3 regions of the Limnobaculum parvum genome follow, and region 3 is predicted to be linked to each of the others. Evidence: predicted binding sites of a transcription regulator. Region 3 holds the regulator's gene; each other region holds the start of a gene.
What was found. Region 3 encodes Fur, which represses iron uptake genes when iron is present. Its sites were predicted from a motif close to ATAATAATGAGAACNACTATCAA; they were not measured.
Positions count from the first base shown of each region.

Region 1: a site for Fur is predicted at 2,285-2,307, ahead of HYN51_RS10715 (TonB-dependent siderophore receptor). Genes of this name have one in related genera too.
Region 2: a site for Fur is predicted at 2,616-2,638, ahead of HYN51_RS04370 (Nramp family divalent metal transporter). Genes of this name have one in related genera too.

Region 1 covers NZ_CP029185.2:2,557,323-2,562,331, forward strand. Annotated here, with positions in the region: gene mutS (DNA mismatch repair protein MutS) at 1-299, shown strand, start outside; gene HYN51_RS10705 (MSMEG_1061 family FMN-dependent PPOX-type flavoprotein) at 380-958, opposite strand; gene HYN51_RS10710 (ABC transporter substrate-binding protein) at 963-2,069, opposite strand; gene HYN51_RS10715 (TonB-dependent siderophore receptor) at 2,339-4,480, shown strand; gene rpoS (RNA polymerase sigma factor RpoS) at 4,557-5,009, opposite strand, start outside.
Region 2 covers NZ_CP029185.2:1,116,881-1,121,889, forward strand. Annotated here, with positions in the region: gene gltX (glutamate--tRNA ligase) at 1-639, shown strand, start outside; tRNA gene HYN51_RS04360 (tRNA-Ala) at 856-931, shown strand; gene HYN51_RS04365 (isoaspartyl peptidase/L-asparaginase family protein) at 1,021-1,998, opposite strand; gene HYN51_RS04370 (Nramp family divalent metal transporter) at 2,670-3,899, shown strand; gene mgrA (L-glyceraldehyde 3-phosphate reductase) at 3,953-4,945, opposite strand.
Region 3 covers NZ_CP029185.2:2,219,218-2,224,226, forward strand. Annotated here, with positions in the region: gene HYN51_RS09225 (alpha/beta fold hydrolase) at 1-746, shown strand, start outside; gene ybfE (LexA regulated protein) at 933-1,223, shown strand; gene fldA (flavodoxin FldA) at 1,345-1,860, shown strand; gene HYN51_RS09240 (hypothetical protein) at 2,320-2,565, shown strand; gene fur (ferric iron uptake transcriptional regulator) at 2,826-3,272, shown strand; gene HYN51_RS09250 (hypothetical protein) at 3,322-3,567, opposite strand; gene glnS (glutamine--tRNA ligase) at 3,666-5,009, opposite strand, start outside.

The DNA.
Region 1 (5,009 bases), 340 kb from region 3:
ATACCATTGCTTTTATGCACAGCGTACAACCGGGCGCAGCCAGTAAGAGTTATGGTTTGGCGGTTGCTGCACTGGCTGGTGTGCCGAAAGACGTAATTAAACGCGCCAGACAAAAACTGAAAGAGCTGGAATCACTGTCGATTAATGCGGCTAATAGCACAGCAGAAGGTTCACAAATGGCGCTGATCGCCGTTGAAGAGACATCTCCAGCAGTTGAAGCACTGGTAAATCTAGATCCGGATACCCTATCACCTAAGCAAGCGCTGGAGTGGATCTACCGGTTAAAAGATCTGGTCTGATTTTTCCATCCTTAACGTAAAAAGCCGGTCAATTGAACTGTATTCATTGCCCGGCTTTTTGTTATAACAAATAACGCGATTTATGACACTGTTTCACGCCCGGTGTGAAACTGGATAATATCATCAAGAGAAGGCGCTTTATCCTTATTGGTTTGGCTTTCGCTATCCCACAATTTCGCCAGCGTAATAGCCTGACCGCAGTGAATAAATGCCTCTTCAATCTCAACCACAATCACACACTTCACTTTTTTACCGGTATCGGTGAAAAACTCACACAGAGAAGGGTCGATAGAGATCGTCGCTTTACCATTAATGCGAAAAGTTTCGTTATAGCCTGGCACTAAAAAGGTTAAACCAACCTGCGGGTTCTCAATAATATTCTGCAGGCCATCTAAACGATTATTACCAGCATAGTCAGGGATTAATAACGTTTTCTCTCCTACGGTTTTCACAAAGCCCGGATATCCACCTTTAGGTGATGCATCCACCCCGTTTTTACCCACCGTCGCCAGTACAAAAAACGGTGACATGGAGATCAGCGTCTGACCATAAGGTGCCAAAAAATCAATCTGCTTTTTCACCACTATTTCATGAGGCATATCGTAGTGTTCACGCAGTTGCTGTTGAGAAGAGACTGCGTGTTCAGGTTTTATATACATAATACTATCTCTGCAAAGTCAGCCAGTAAGTCCCGGTTAACTTCACGGGAAGAAACCGTTGATTCATTTCGTTCATGGTCTGCTGTGGATCAATGTCCTGATACAGCTCAGGCTGGATCCATTTCGCCATCACTTCAGCACCAACAATATTAAACGGCGAGCCAGAAAAATAGTTCCAGAAACCATACACTCGCCCATTTTTAACCGCATCAAAGGTATTAATCCCTTTCTGCTCCACCAGCGATTTTAACTGCCGCTGGCTTAATGCCATATCAACACTGGTGCCTAATGGCAGGGCTTTTTGTGGATCGACGGCAGAATGACCGGTCGCAATATATACCTGAGGGTTTTTCTGAATTAAGTATTCAAGGCTCAGTAATCCACCATTAGCCGTTGGGAACTTATCAGCACCAACGTTTTCACCTTTAAACAGTGATATATACTCACCAAGACCACCAGAACCACTGCTCCAACAACATTCCCATACGCCAGGATAAGCATGAAGCAAGACTCGCGGATGCTGTAATTGAGGGCCGTTAAGGCGGGAGGTCAAGCGTTCCATATGGTTTTGATAGAAGGCTATCAATTCCTCAGCTTTCGCTTCGCGATCCAACACCTGCCCCAGCACTCGCATAGAAGGAACGGTATTTTTCAGCGGTGACTGGTAGTAATCAATAAACACCACCGGAATTTTGCTCTTATTCAGCAGTGCTATCAGAGATTGCGAACGTGGCGCCTGCCATGCCTCGAAAATCACTAAATCCGGAGACAGCGACAACATCGTTTCTAAAGACAGCTCATCCCCGCTACCACTGCCGATGGTCTTCAATGAGGATAGTTTAGGAAAATGCTTCTGAAAAAGTTCGTAAGTGGCGATATCAAATTTCTTTAGTTCACTTCCCCAACCAACCAAAAATGATGTGGGATCTTCATGGGCATATGACAATGCGACAAAACTATAGCCCGATGCTAAAACCACTCGCTGTGGTTTTTTATTGATAACGACCTGATTGCCTAATACATCGGTGACCGTTTTTGGCCACTCTGCTGCACTGGCCGTTGACATACTGAAAATCAGTACTAACACCAGCTTTAACAAGCTTTTGCTCATCGAATTCTAAAACCCTATATATCAAAAGTGAAAACGGTTGGTATCCATAGCCCATGTGAAAACTCGCAGATCATACCACCGCTGATAACTATAGCTTATAAATAATGATAACTATTCGCAATATATTGTCTTAATGCGCGCTATTCCACTGGTTTAAAACTATTCATCAGGCTTCTTATGGTTTCAATTGACAAAAACATACAAAAGAAAAGAGAATACGCATGATAATTATTCTCATTTTAGATTCATTCATCAGGATACCCTAATCTATGAACAATCCGGTTGCACCGAACAGCCTGACTTACAAGCCATTAGCTTATGCTATTTTACTTAGCCTGACGGCGATTTCACCTGCGATGGCTGAAGAAACCACGGCTAAAAAAGCGGCTGACGAACATGAAACATTGCTCGTTACCGGCAGTAATACGGCGATGAAAATGGATACTCCCGCAGCAGAAACGCCAAGGTCAGTATCAGAAGTCACAGAACAAGATATCAAAGAGCGTGGCGCAAAAAAAATTGATGAAGCCTTACGCTACAGCGCAGGTATTCAGACCGGCCAGTACGGCGCAGATAACCGAACCGACTGGTTGATTATTCGGGGCTTCGAATGGGCACCTTATCAAAACGGTCTGCCCAGCATTTATAATGAAGCAGGATTCTACTCCTGGCATCAGGAAACGTATGGTATAGAGCGCATTGACGCCCTTAAAGGTCCGGCCTCCATGCTGTATGGTCAAAACCCTCCGGGGGGGTTGGTGAATATCATCACCAAACACCCAACTCGCTTAAAGCAAGGGGAAATTGACGTTGCCTATGGTTCAGACGATTACCGCCACTTTGGTATCGATACGTCTGGCCCGGTCAACGAAGAAGGTAACGTACTTTATCGCTTCGTTGGCTTTGCCAAAAAAGATAACGGTCCGGTAGATGGCGCATCCAGCGAGCGTTACTACTTCGCTCCAAGCATGTCCATTGATTTCAACGATAAAACAAGCCTGACGCTGCTTACCAGCTACATGAAAGATAACACTAACCCAACCAGCGGCTTTAAGCTGCCATACGGTACGCTGCATAGCACACCGTTCGGTAAGGTGGATAAAGACACAAGCTTTGGCGAGCCGAGCTACAGCAAAGGCAATTCAGAGCAATTCAACATCAGCTATGAGCTGAGCCACATGTTTAATGATACTTGGACATTTAAGCAGAATGGCTCCTACAGCTACCTTAACCTACTGTTACGCAACGTTTACGGCTCATATATGCTTGATGACCGGAACATTCAACGGGGCCTGACCTATCGCGATGGTAGCGCTCAAAACTATGCTATCGACAACCGTTTGGTCGGTAACTGGACGTCAGGTCGTTTTGAAGATACGTTATTGCTGGGTACCGATTACTCAACCATTAACTCACGTGGTACCGATGGTAACGTCTATAGTTTCGGCAGTCCTCTGGACATATTTAACCCAGTCTACGGTAACTACACGCCAGTCAGCGACGACCAGCTATTTGGTCACCACACCAAACGTTTTCAAACGGGGATATACGTTCAAAACCAGCTGAAGTTTGATGATAAATGGTTATTATTGCTCGGCGGTCGTTACGATAAAGCGCGTTCCAGCGACATCATCTCAAACGCGGGTGCCAACAGTAACACCGCCGACAGCCGTATCGATATGGATGACCACAAGTACACCAAAAGTGCAGGTTTAATGTATCTGGCTGACAATGGTCTTAACCCATACATCAGTTATTCAGAATCCTTCCAACCGCTGTCTGGGCGTGATGGCAACAATAAACCTTATGAGCCACAAACGGGGCAACAAACGGAAATCGGTGTTAAATATGTTCCCGCTGGCTTCAACGGTTACTTTAATGCTGCCGCGTTTGAAATATATCAAAAGAACATTTTGACCACGTCAAACGACCCAACCATTAACTACGCTCAGATTCAAACAGGAATGGCGCGTTCCCGAGGCCTAGAGCTGGAAGCCGTGGGTTATGTCACCGATGCCCTTCAACTTCATGCCAACTATACGCTAAATCGTGTGGAGACAATTCGTTCCGGCAATAGTGATGAAATTGGTAATCGCCTGCCGTTAACGCCGCTGCACATGGCTTCTCTGTGGGCCGACTACGCCTTCAATGGGAAACTTGAAGGGCTAACCATTGGTTCCGGTGTCCGCTATATTGGCAGCACCTACGGCGATAAGACTAACGATAAGGATCTGAAAGTCCCGGCTTACACACTGTGGGATGCAATGGTCCGCTATGACATCAACAAAGAGTGGCAAGTGCAGGTCAACGCCAGCAACCTGACCGATACTAACTACGTTAGCGGCTGTAACTACTGGTGTTACTACGGTGAAGGTCGAAAAGTAACAGCGAACATCAATTACCACTGGTAATTTAGCAACGCATGAAAAAAGCCGGCTTTATTTGAAGCCGGCTTTTTATCGTCTAATAGATTAATACCTAAAGGGATTATTCCTGAAACAGCGACTCAATATTCAGCCCTTGTTTCACCAGAATCTCACGCAACTGACTCAGCCCTTCGACTTGAATTTGACGAACGCGCTCACGGGTTAACCCAATCTCTGCGCCAACATCTTCTAGGGTTGCCGCTTCATAACCTAACAGGCCGAAACGACGGGCTAATACTTCTCGCTGCTTTGGATTCAGCTCAAATAACCATTTAACGATGCTCTGCTTAATATCATTATCCTGAGTCGTAAATTCAGGATCATTGTTATTCTCATCCGGTAAGATATCCAACAATGCACTATCTGATTCACCATTTAACGGAGAATCCACAGACGTCACACGTTCGTTAAGCCGTAGCATCCGACTAACATCACTCACTGATTTATCCAGTTGGAGTGCAATGTCTTCCGCGCGCGGTTCGTGATCCAGCTTTTGGGAAAGCTCACGGGCGGT
Region 2 (5,009 bases), 1.1 Mb from region 3:
CTGTTGAATTATTTGGTTCGCTTGGGGTGGTCTCATGGCGATCAGGAAATTTTTAGCGTTGATGATATGAAGCAGCTATTTACGCTGGACGCTGTTAGCAAATCAGCCAGTGCATTCAATACTGAAAAATTACAGTGGTTAAATCATCACTATATTAATCATTTGCCACCTGAATATGTCGCAGTTCATTTATCATGGCATATACATGAACAAGGTTTTAATACTCAGAATGGTCCACAGTTAGTCGAAATTGTTCAACTGCTGGGTGAGCGTTGTAAGACTCTGAAAGAAATGGCGGAATCGTGCCGTTATTTCTATGAAGAGTTTGATGAATTTGATGCCGATGCCGCTAAGAAACATCTGCGCCCGGTAGCGAAAGAGGCTCTGGATTTGGCTCGGGCTAAACTGAGTGCAATTAGTGACTGGAGCGTTGAGAATGTTCATCATGCGATTGAAAGCACCGCTGCCGAATTAGACGTGGGGATGGGTAAAGTCGGTATGCCGTTGCGTGTTGCGGTAACCGGCTGCGGTCAGTCTCCGGGAGTTGATGCAACGGTACATGCAGTCGGTAAGTCTCGTAGTCTGGCTCGAATCGATCGCGCACTGGCATTCATTTCTGAGCGTGAATCACAACAATAATAGATCTAATGACGGAGAAGGTTATTAGGTGAATAATAAAAGTCGGGCTGTAAAAGGTCCGACTTTTATATTGTTCTACCTATAAATTGACAGCTTTGCTTTCTTTTTCATCATTCAGATTAATTCTGCAAATTAGCCGTTGACAGACCTCCCTGATGTTTCATATTATGCGCCCGTCCTAACGATGTTGTTACCAGACACGCATCATATAGATTTGGGGTTATAGCTCAGCTGGGAGAGCGCTTGCATGGCATGCAAGAGGTCGGCGGTTCGATCCCGCCTAGCTCCACCAAATTTGAAGAAGCCGACTGTGAAGTCGGCTTTTTTATTTTTTAACGAAAAAAACAGGGCAGGGTCTGAATGCCCCACCCATGCCAACCACTAATCCCGATAAATACTCACATATACCGTTTGCCCCACGCGGCCAATGCCCCGGTACATGCCTTCGCTATTAAACGGGGTCGCTACGTTTCCCTTTGAGTCAATGGCAATTAAGCCTCCGCGTCCATTGATGGCGGGTAACTTTTCCATGACGACTTTATCCGTCGCTTGTTCTAGTGACATTCCGGCATATTCCATCATGGCGGAAACATCATATGCAGCAACGGTTCTCATAAACATTTCGCCTGTACCGGTGGTGGATACCGCAACGGTGTGGTTATTGGCATAGCAGCCAGCGCCGATAAGGGGTGAGTCACCCACTCTGCCTACTTGTTTATTGGTCATGCCGCCGGTAGAAGTAGCCGCAGCCAGATTGCCATGAATGTCGATAGCGACAGCGCCCACAGTACCGAATTTTTTGTCTGGATCGATAGGTTCACTTTGGCTTTTTTGAGCTTCCTTTGTTGCACCATCGTGATCCAGCACCGCACCACTTTGTTCTCGCAAAGCGCGTTGGAGTTGTTCATAGCGTGCTTCAGTAAAGTAATATTTAGGCTCTACAAATTCAATTCTCTGAGTTTTAGCAAATGCTTCAGCGCCATCGCCAATAAACATTACGTGGTTGCTATGTTCCATCACTGCACGGGCGGCCAAAATTGGATTACGGATATGAGATACGCCAGCAACAGCGCCTGCATTTAGTGTGGCACCATCCATAATCGATGCATCGAGTTCATTAGTACCAGCATGGGTGAAAACGGCCCCTTTTCCTGCATTGAATAGCGGGTTTTCTTCCAATAATCGAACCGCTTCGGTTACCGCATCCAGTGCGCTGCCTCCTGAGGCAAGAATGGTTTGACCTGCGGTAACTATCTCGGAGAGTGCCTGACGGAATTCTTGTTCTTTTTCTGTAGTCATGGCTGTTCTGGTGATGGCACCAGCACCACCATGGATGGCAATTACAGGAGTGAGAGTCATAGTTGTATCTGGTCCGTTGGTGAATGCGTTTAAGATTATGTTGTCGCAATATTTCAGAATGAATCGGTTTCGATGGTTAATTTTTCATTATTTGAAATGTGCTCAACTGAATGATAGGCCTACTGGACTATATGTTTTTTGATTACTGAAGGTAAAGTGGAAAATGACTAAAGAGTGGTGGATGTCTCTAATTAATTGTCAGTGGGTATGACACGGATTCGCGATTTACTTGATTCAATACAAAATTATTATCGTCATATCTTGATTAAATCGCGTTAGCCCGTTTCTTTATACCTGTTTAAATTCAGTTTATTACCTTCTGTTTTCTCCAGTATATTTCCCTGTGGAATAAATCTGACGCTCTTGTGGTCACCGGCTATAACAAATTATGAATAGTTTTTATTCTATGGTTAATGCAATGATTGTTAATGAATAATTTTATTATTGTTACATTTGGTTTCTTAAATGTTGCATCTGTGATGTGCGCTATAGTTTACTGTATTATAGTAACCATAATATTTACGTTGATTTAGGTAATACAGCTGCGGTTTTCGATAAGAAATACAATCTAGCTGTTTAATTTCACCTATCTGAGCAATAAGTGTAATTGAATTGATATTTGAATAAGAATCATTATCATTTAAGTATGTGTTGATTCGGGGAATATAGCCATGTCAGATTCAGGTGCCATCGTTCAGTCAGGTAAAGTATCAAGAAAGATTAGACTTGCTTTGATGGGGCCTGCTTTTATTGCCGCCATCGGCTATATCGACCCAGGTAACTTCGCAACCAATATTCAGGCTGGTTCAGCTTTTGGTTACCAGCTTCTTTGGGTTGTTGTCTGGGCCAATATCATGGCGATGATAGTACAGCTTTTTTCCGCTAAGCTGGGGATTGCTACCAATAAAAACTTGGCAGAACATATTCGCGATCGGTTCCCACGTCCGGTTGTCTGGTTCTATTGGGTGCAGGCTGAGTTGGTCGCAATAGCGACGGATCTGGCGGAGTTTATTGGCGCAGCGATTGGGTTCAAATTATTGCTGGGTGTGAGTTTGTTAAACGGCGCAGTGATAACTGGCATCTGTACTTTTCTGATTTTAATGTTGCAGAGTAGGGGAGATAAACCGTTAGAGCGGGTAATTGGTACTTTTCTGCTATTTGTTGCTGGAGCCTATATCATTGAGTTGGTTTTTTCAGCACCTGATGTTGTTGAGCTCTCTACCGGCATGTTAATACCGGGATTACCAAATAACGAGGCCGTATTTCTGGCTGCGGGGGTATTGGGTGCGACTATCATGCCGCATGTTATCTATCTACATTCTGCATTGACACAAAATTCAAAAGGCTCTCGGGAAGAACGCTATTCAGCTACCAAGTGGGATGTTGCTGTGGCGATGACCATCGCTGGTTTTGTTAATTTATCGATGATGGCAATGGCGGCAGCCGTGTTTCACTTTCATGGACAAACGAGTGTTACTGCACTGGATCAGGCCTATGTTACGTTAGAGCCTTTGTTAGGCAAATTTGCTGCGGTGACTTTTGGTCTCAGTTTGGTGGCTGCGGGACTGTCTTCTACTGTTGTCGGAACGATGGCTGGACAGGTTGTGATGCAAGGTTTTATTCACTTCAAGATACCGCTTTGGCTACGCCGTGCAGTGACGATGCTGCCCTCGTTTGTAGTGATTATGAGCGGTATGGATGCTACCCGTATTCTGATTGTCAGTCAGGTATTCCTCAGCTTCGGTATTGCACTGGCACTTATTCCACTACTGAGCTTTACTGGAAATCGACAGCTGATGGGGGACTTGGTCAATAGTCCATTGATGCAAAATATTGGGCGGATAATCGTAGGATTGGTCGTTAGCCTGAATATCTATTTGCTAATTAGTTTCTTCTTATAGCAGATAGTCGCCACGATAAAGGTTATCCGTGGCGACTATGGGAGCTATCTATTTTATTTGACCAGAATTGTTTCTATCTCATTCAGTTCCTGTTGGCTAAACGTCAGGTTATTTAACGCAGCTACTGCATCTTTGATTTGGCTGACTTTGCTGGCACCAATTAAAGCGGAGGTCACTTTTCCCTCCCGTAAAACCCATGCCAGAGCCATTTGAACCAATTTTTGTCCACGGCGTTGGGCTATTTCATTGAGTTGACGAATTTGAGTTAGCCGTGCGTCTGTTAACTGGTCGCTGGTGAGGAACGGACTGTCACTGGCGATACGTGAACCTTCTGGAATACCCGACAAATAGCGGTCGGTTAAAAGACCCCCTGCCAGCGGAGAGAACGCAATTGATCCAACCCCTTCTTCTTGTAAAACATCTTGTAATCCATTTTCAATCCAGCGTTCAAACATGGAGTACTTGGGCTGGTGAATAAGACAAGGCGTTCCTAGGGCATTAAGAATACGAATAGCTTCTGTGGCTTTATCCGCTGGATAGTTGGAAAGCCCGACATACAGCGCCTTGCCCTGGCGCACAATCAAGTCGAGTGCTGACATCGTTTCTTCCAGTGGAGTATTCGGGTCAGGGCGATGGTGATAAAAAATATCAACATAGTCGAGATCCATACGTTTCAGGCTCTGATCAAGACTGGAGACCAGATATTTTTTAGACCCAAAATCGCCATAAGGGCCGGGCCACATGGTATATCCGGCCTTGGAAGAGATAATCATTTCATCGCGATAGTGCTGAAAATCCTGCTTCAAAATGCGCCCGAAATTGATTTCTGCTGAACCAGGAGGAGGACCGTAATTATTTGCCAAATCAAAATGAGTAATACCCGCATCAAAAGCGGTGCGGATCATTTCACGACTGTTTTCATACAGGGTAACATCACCAAAATTGTGCCAAAGGCCAAGCGATATTTTTGGTAGCTGTATTCCGCTGCGACCACAACGGGCATATTGCATGGAAGTATACCGTTGTGGATTGACGAAGTGGGACATTCATATCTCCTTAGAAAGGTACATGCCGATGACTGATGTACCGAATAATAAAATCAGATAAAGC
Region 3 (5,009 bases):
AATTAAACTATCGCCTTCAGGGAAATGGCCAAACTATTGTGCTGATTCACGGCCTGTTTGGCAGTCTGGATAATCTCGGTGTGTTGGCTCGCGATCTTCAACAGGATTATCAAACCCTACAAATCGATCTCCGTAATCATGGGCTATCGCCCCACTGCGATGAAATGAGTTATCCAGCTATGGCTAAAGATCTGTTGGCTTTACTTGATGAACTCAATATGCAGCAAATCATTCTGATTGGTCATTCCATGGGTGGAAAAGTCGCCATGATGCTGACAGAAATAGCCCCTGAGCGTATTTCTCAGTTAGTTGTTATTGATATCGCCCCTGTTGCCTATCGGGAAAATCACCATGATGACGTTTTCGCTGCGCTGAATGCAGTAACACAATCAGGGGTCAATCAAAGAGCGGATGCAGCAGAAATCATGCGGATACAAGGTTTACATGAAGGAGTCATCCAGTTTTTACTAAAATCCTTTCATCAGGGGGAATGGCGATTCAATGTTCCTGTGTTACAGCAGCACTATGCAGATATCATTGGCTGGCACGAGGTCCCAGCTTGGGTACATCCGACGATCTTTATTCGTGGAGCACTTTCCCCTTATATTCAAGACAGTTATCGCCCAGCAATCGCACGTCAGTTCCCTTCCGCCCGCGCCTACGTTGTGGCCAATAGCGGCCACTGGGTTCATGCAGAAAAACCACAACACGTTATTCACATTGTGCGTAAATTTTTGCAGGTGTGATGATATCGAACGGTTATAAAGTTAATTATTTGCTGAATTAGCAGGGTTAACCATTGGCTGACCGATTCTACTGCGTTATCATCCGCGGCGACGTGACATTGCAGGGTATGATTTTTGCTGTAACAACCGCTGTCACCTAAACTGAATGATTAAATTTATTTCTATCTGGTTTCGTATTCTGATTTTATGGCAAAAGAACAATTAGATCGTACCACGCTGGATCTTTTCGCTGATGAACGCCGTCCAGGTCGTCCTAAAACCAGCATGCTATCCCGCGATCAACAACTGCGCATCAACAAACGCAATCAGCTACGACGTGACAGGGTTCGTGGGTTGAAACGTGTGGAGTTGAAACTGTCGCAGGATGCGGTTGATGTTTTGGATCAGCTTGCTGACCGACAAGGAATCAACCGCAGTGAGTTGATAGAAATCTTGCTATTAAATGAGAATAAGAAACAGCGTACCAGACCGTCATAAAATCGGTGATCTGCTACCCGGCCCTTGTGCCAAGCAGCACAGATTAACGATGCCAACCCGCATCAACAATGGTATATTATTGAATACGACGTATTAATATTTATTAAAGGTGTAACTCGTTATGGCAACCGTAGGTATTTTCTTTGGTAGCGACACTGGCAATACTGAAAACATTGCCAAAATGATTCAAAAGCAACTTGGTAAAGACGTTGCTGAAATTCACGACATTGCGAAAAGCAGTAAAGAAGATATTGCACGTTTTGATACGCTGCTGTTGGGGATTCCAACTTGGTATTATGGCGAAGCTCAGTGTGACTGGGATGACTTCTTCCCTACTCTGGAAGAGATCGACTTTGAAGGTAAATTGGTTGCTATTTTTGGGTGTGGCGATCAGGAAGACTACTCAGAGTACTTCTGTGACGCAATGGGTACCGTTCGCGATATCATCGAACCTCATGGTGCAACCATTGTCGGCAACTGGCCAACGGCAGGTTATCATTTTGAAGCCTCTAAAGGTTTAGCCGATGATAAACACTTTATTGGGTTAGCCATCGATGAAGATCGTCAACCAGAATTGACCGCTGAACGCGTTTCAACCTGGGTTAAACAGATCGCTGCCGAAATGAATCTTGCTTAATTCTGTGCCCCCCGCTTTTGTATTACTTAATAAAGCATATTACTAAATTATCAAATACATAATAACTACCAGAACTGTACTGGTGGTTATTATGTCCCACCACAAATTTAATTCCCCAATAATTTAATAGAATTAACTCGATTTAATGTGTGTGGATATAAGTCACATATTAAAATAAGAATTTCATCAACCTGTGATCGTGTGTAAAATTAATGGGTTAAACCTCGTATTGGTTTCTTGACGTGGGCTAAGACGTATCAGACCTGTCGCGATAAGGGGCAAATTTTAGCGCCAGCTAAATCTCTGGAGCAAATGCGTGCGCCAATATTCAACAACCCATTAGATGCCGCTCTAACGATACTGTTCATGTTAGGTTGGCATCCCTGACTATAATAATTATGTTCAGCATATGCATAGGCTCCAATAAATTTTCGCCCTTTAAATCAACCGGTCAAGCCCTTGGCCCGTTCATGGAATAATGATATTACCGCCTATGTTTTTGAAACCGGAGAATCTGATGTCAGACTTGTTGGCGCATTTATAGAAACTACCATCGAAAAGTATGGTAATGGCATGTTACGCTATGAAGATATTATGGCAATTGAAGGTGAACCTCGTTGCTTGATGGTGCAAGATGTTCACCGGGTTGTTGTTTTGATTACGGAACTGAATGAACTGCAGAAGAATCCCGTAAGACGCTGTTAGTTATTATTGGGCGTAATTTACCTATTGAGACATTAAGAAATGAATTTTTAGCCACGGCGGTTTGGGATATCGTTAGCTAATAACAGATCGAGTAATGATTGAATATCGTCAGAATTATGATTTTGCCTATCGATTCTATCGAATTTGAGCTGACTCCCTAAAGTTTTCATTTTATATGTCTGGCTCTATAATGGTATATTACAATAATGTTAATCATTCGCTAGCGATTCATGGCGCCCCGAATTTAGGAACAAATCTGCATGACTGATAATAATATCGCACTGAAGAAGGCTGGACTGAAAGTTACGCTCCCACGGCTTAAGATTCTGGAAATACTTCAGGAGCCTGATAACCATCACGTTAGCGCGGAAGATTTATATAAAAGACTGATTGATATGGGCGAAGAAATCGGACTGGCTACCGTATATCGCGTACTAAACCAGTTTGATGATGCAGGTATCGTAACTCGCCATAGCTTTGAAGGCGGTAAATCAGTCTTTGAATTGACGCAAAAACATCACCACGACCATTTAATCTGCCTAGATTGTGGACGCGTAATTGAATTTAGCGATGAATTTATTGAACAACGTCAGCGTGAAATTTCAGAAAGATACAATATCAAGTTAACTAATCATAGCTTGTATCTGTATGGCAAATGCAGCTCCGGTGATTGCCGTAAAGACGATACATTACACGATCCCAAATAAGCCCTATAGTCTCAGGTTCAAATATGCCAGCAGCTAATCACTGCTGGCATTATTTTTGGGTGAACTCCCCACAGTCATTACACATTATTCCGTACTGATACTTAACGCGCGAAAACCCTAACAAAATAAACATCACAAATGTCGGCCTATTATCTTTAATAAAAGGGACTACATTTTTGCTAGCGCAATGAGAACAGCACCATAGTGAACTTTCATCTTCATCTTCATCTTCTTCGACCGTTTGAATCGCCACTTGAGAAAAGTCCTGACGAAGTATCTCCTCAGCGTCTTGCATACTATCTCCGTTAAAACACATCCATTATTGATTAAAAAAGCCTGTCGGATTTCTCTGACAGGCTGTTAATATTAACCGCTTTCAATCAAGACTAAAAATTAGCTTGCCTGTGCAGCCCAGGTATCACGTAGGCCAACGGTCCGGTTAAACACTAAATGTTCCGGTGATGAATGGCGGCTATCTGCACAGAAGTAACCTTCGCGCTCAAACTGATAAGCAAACTCAGGTTTAGCCAGTGCCAAACTTGGCTCAACAAAACCATGCACCACATTCAATGATTCCAGATTAATTGTGGATAAAAAATCCTCAGCAGCACCCGGGTTTGGCACATTAAACAGGCACTCATACAAACGGAACTCTGCGGGTAGCGCATGAGGTGCAGACACCCAGTGAATAACGCCTTTCACTTTGCGGCCATCAGCCGGATCTTTACCCAGAGTTTCACTGTCGTAATGACAATAAATAGTCGTGATATTACCCTGTTCGTCTTTTTCTACCCGTTCAGCTTTAATCACATAAGCATTGCGCAGGCGAACCTCTTTACCTAACACCAAACGCTTATACTGTTTATTAGCCTCTTCTCGGAAATCAGCACGATCGATATAAATTTCTCGGCTAAATGGTACGGCACGGGTTCCCATTTCTGGTTTACTTGGATGCGCACTTACCGTCAGCATCTCTTCATGATTTTGTGGAAGATTTTCAATCACCACTTTAACCGGATCGATAACCGCCATCGCTCTTGGGGCGTTATCGTTCAAGTCTTCGCGAATACAGGTTTCTAACGCTACCATCTCCACGTTATTGTCTTGCTTAGTCACACCGATACGGCGGCAAAACTCACGAATAGAAGAAGCGCTATACCCACGGCGACGAAGGCCAGAAATAGTAGGCATACGCGGATCGTCCCAACCTTCCACCAGTTTCTCTGTCACCAGTAAATTTAACTTACGCTTAGACATAATCGCGTACTCTAAATTCAGACGAGAGAACTCGTATTGGCGTGGATGACATGGAATAGTGATGTTATCCAAAACCCAGTCGTATAAACGACGGTTATCCTGAAACTCCAGAGTACAAATAGAGTGAGTTATTCCTTCCAGCGCATCGGAAATACAGTGGGTAAAATCATACATCGGATAGATGCACCACTTATTCCCCGTCTGATGATGGTCGGCAAATTTAATACGGTATAACACCGGATCGCGCATGACGATAAATGAGGAGGACATATCGATTTTTGCACGCAGACAAGCCTTACCTTCCGCAAACTCACCGTTCTTCATTTTTTCAAACAAAGCCAAGTTTTCTTCGATGCTGCGGTCTCGATGAGGACTATTTTTTCCTGGCTGAGTCAGAGTACCGCGATATTCGCGCATCTCTTCAGGAGATAGCTCATCCACATAAGCCAGCCCCTTGCTGATAAGTTCAACAGCGTATTG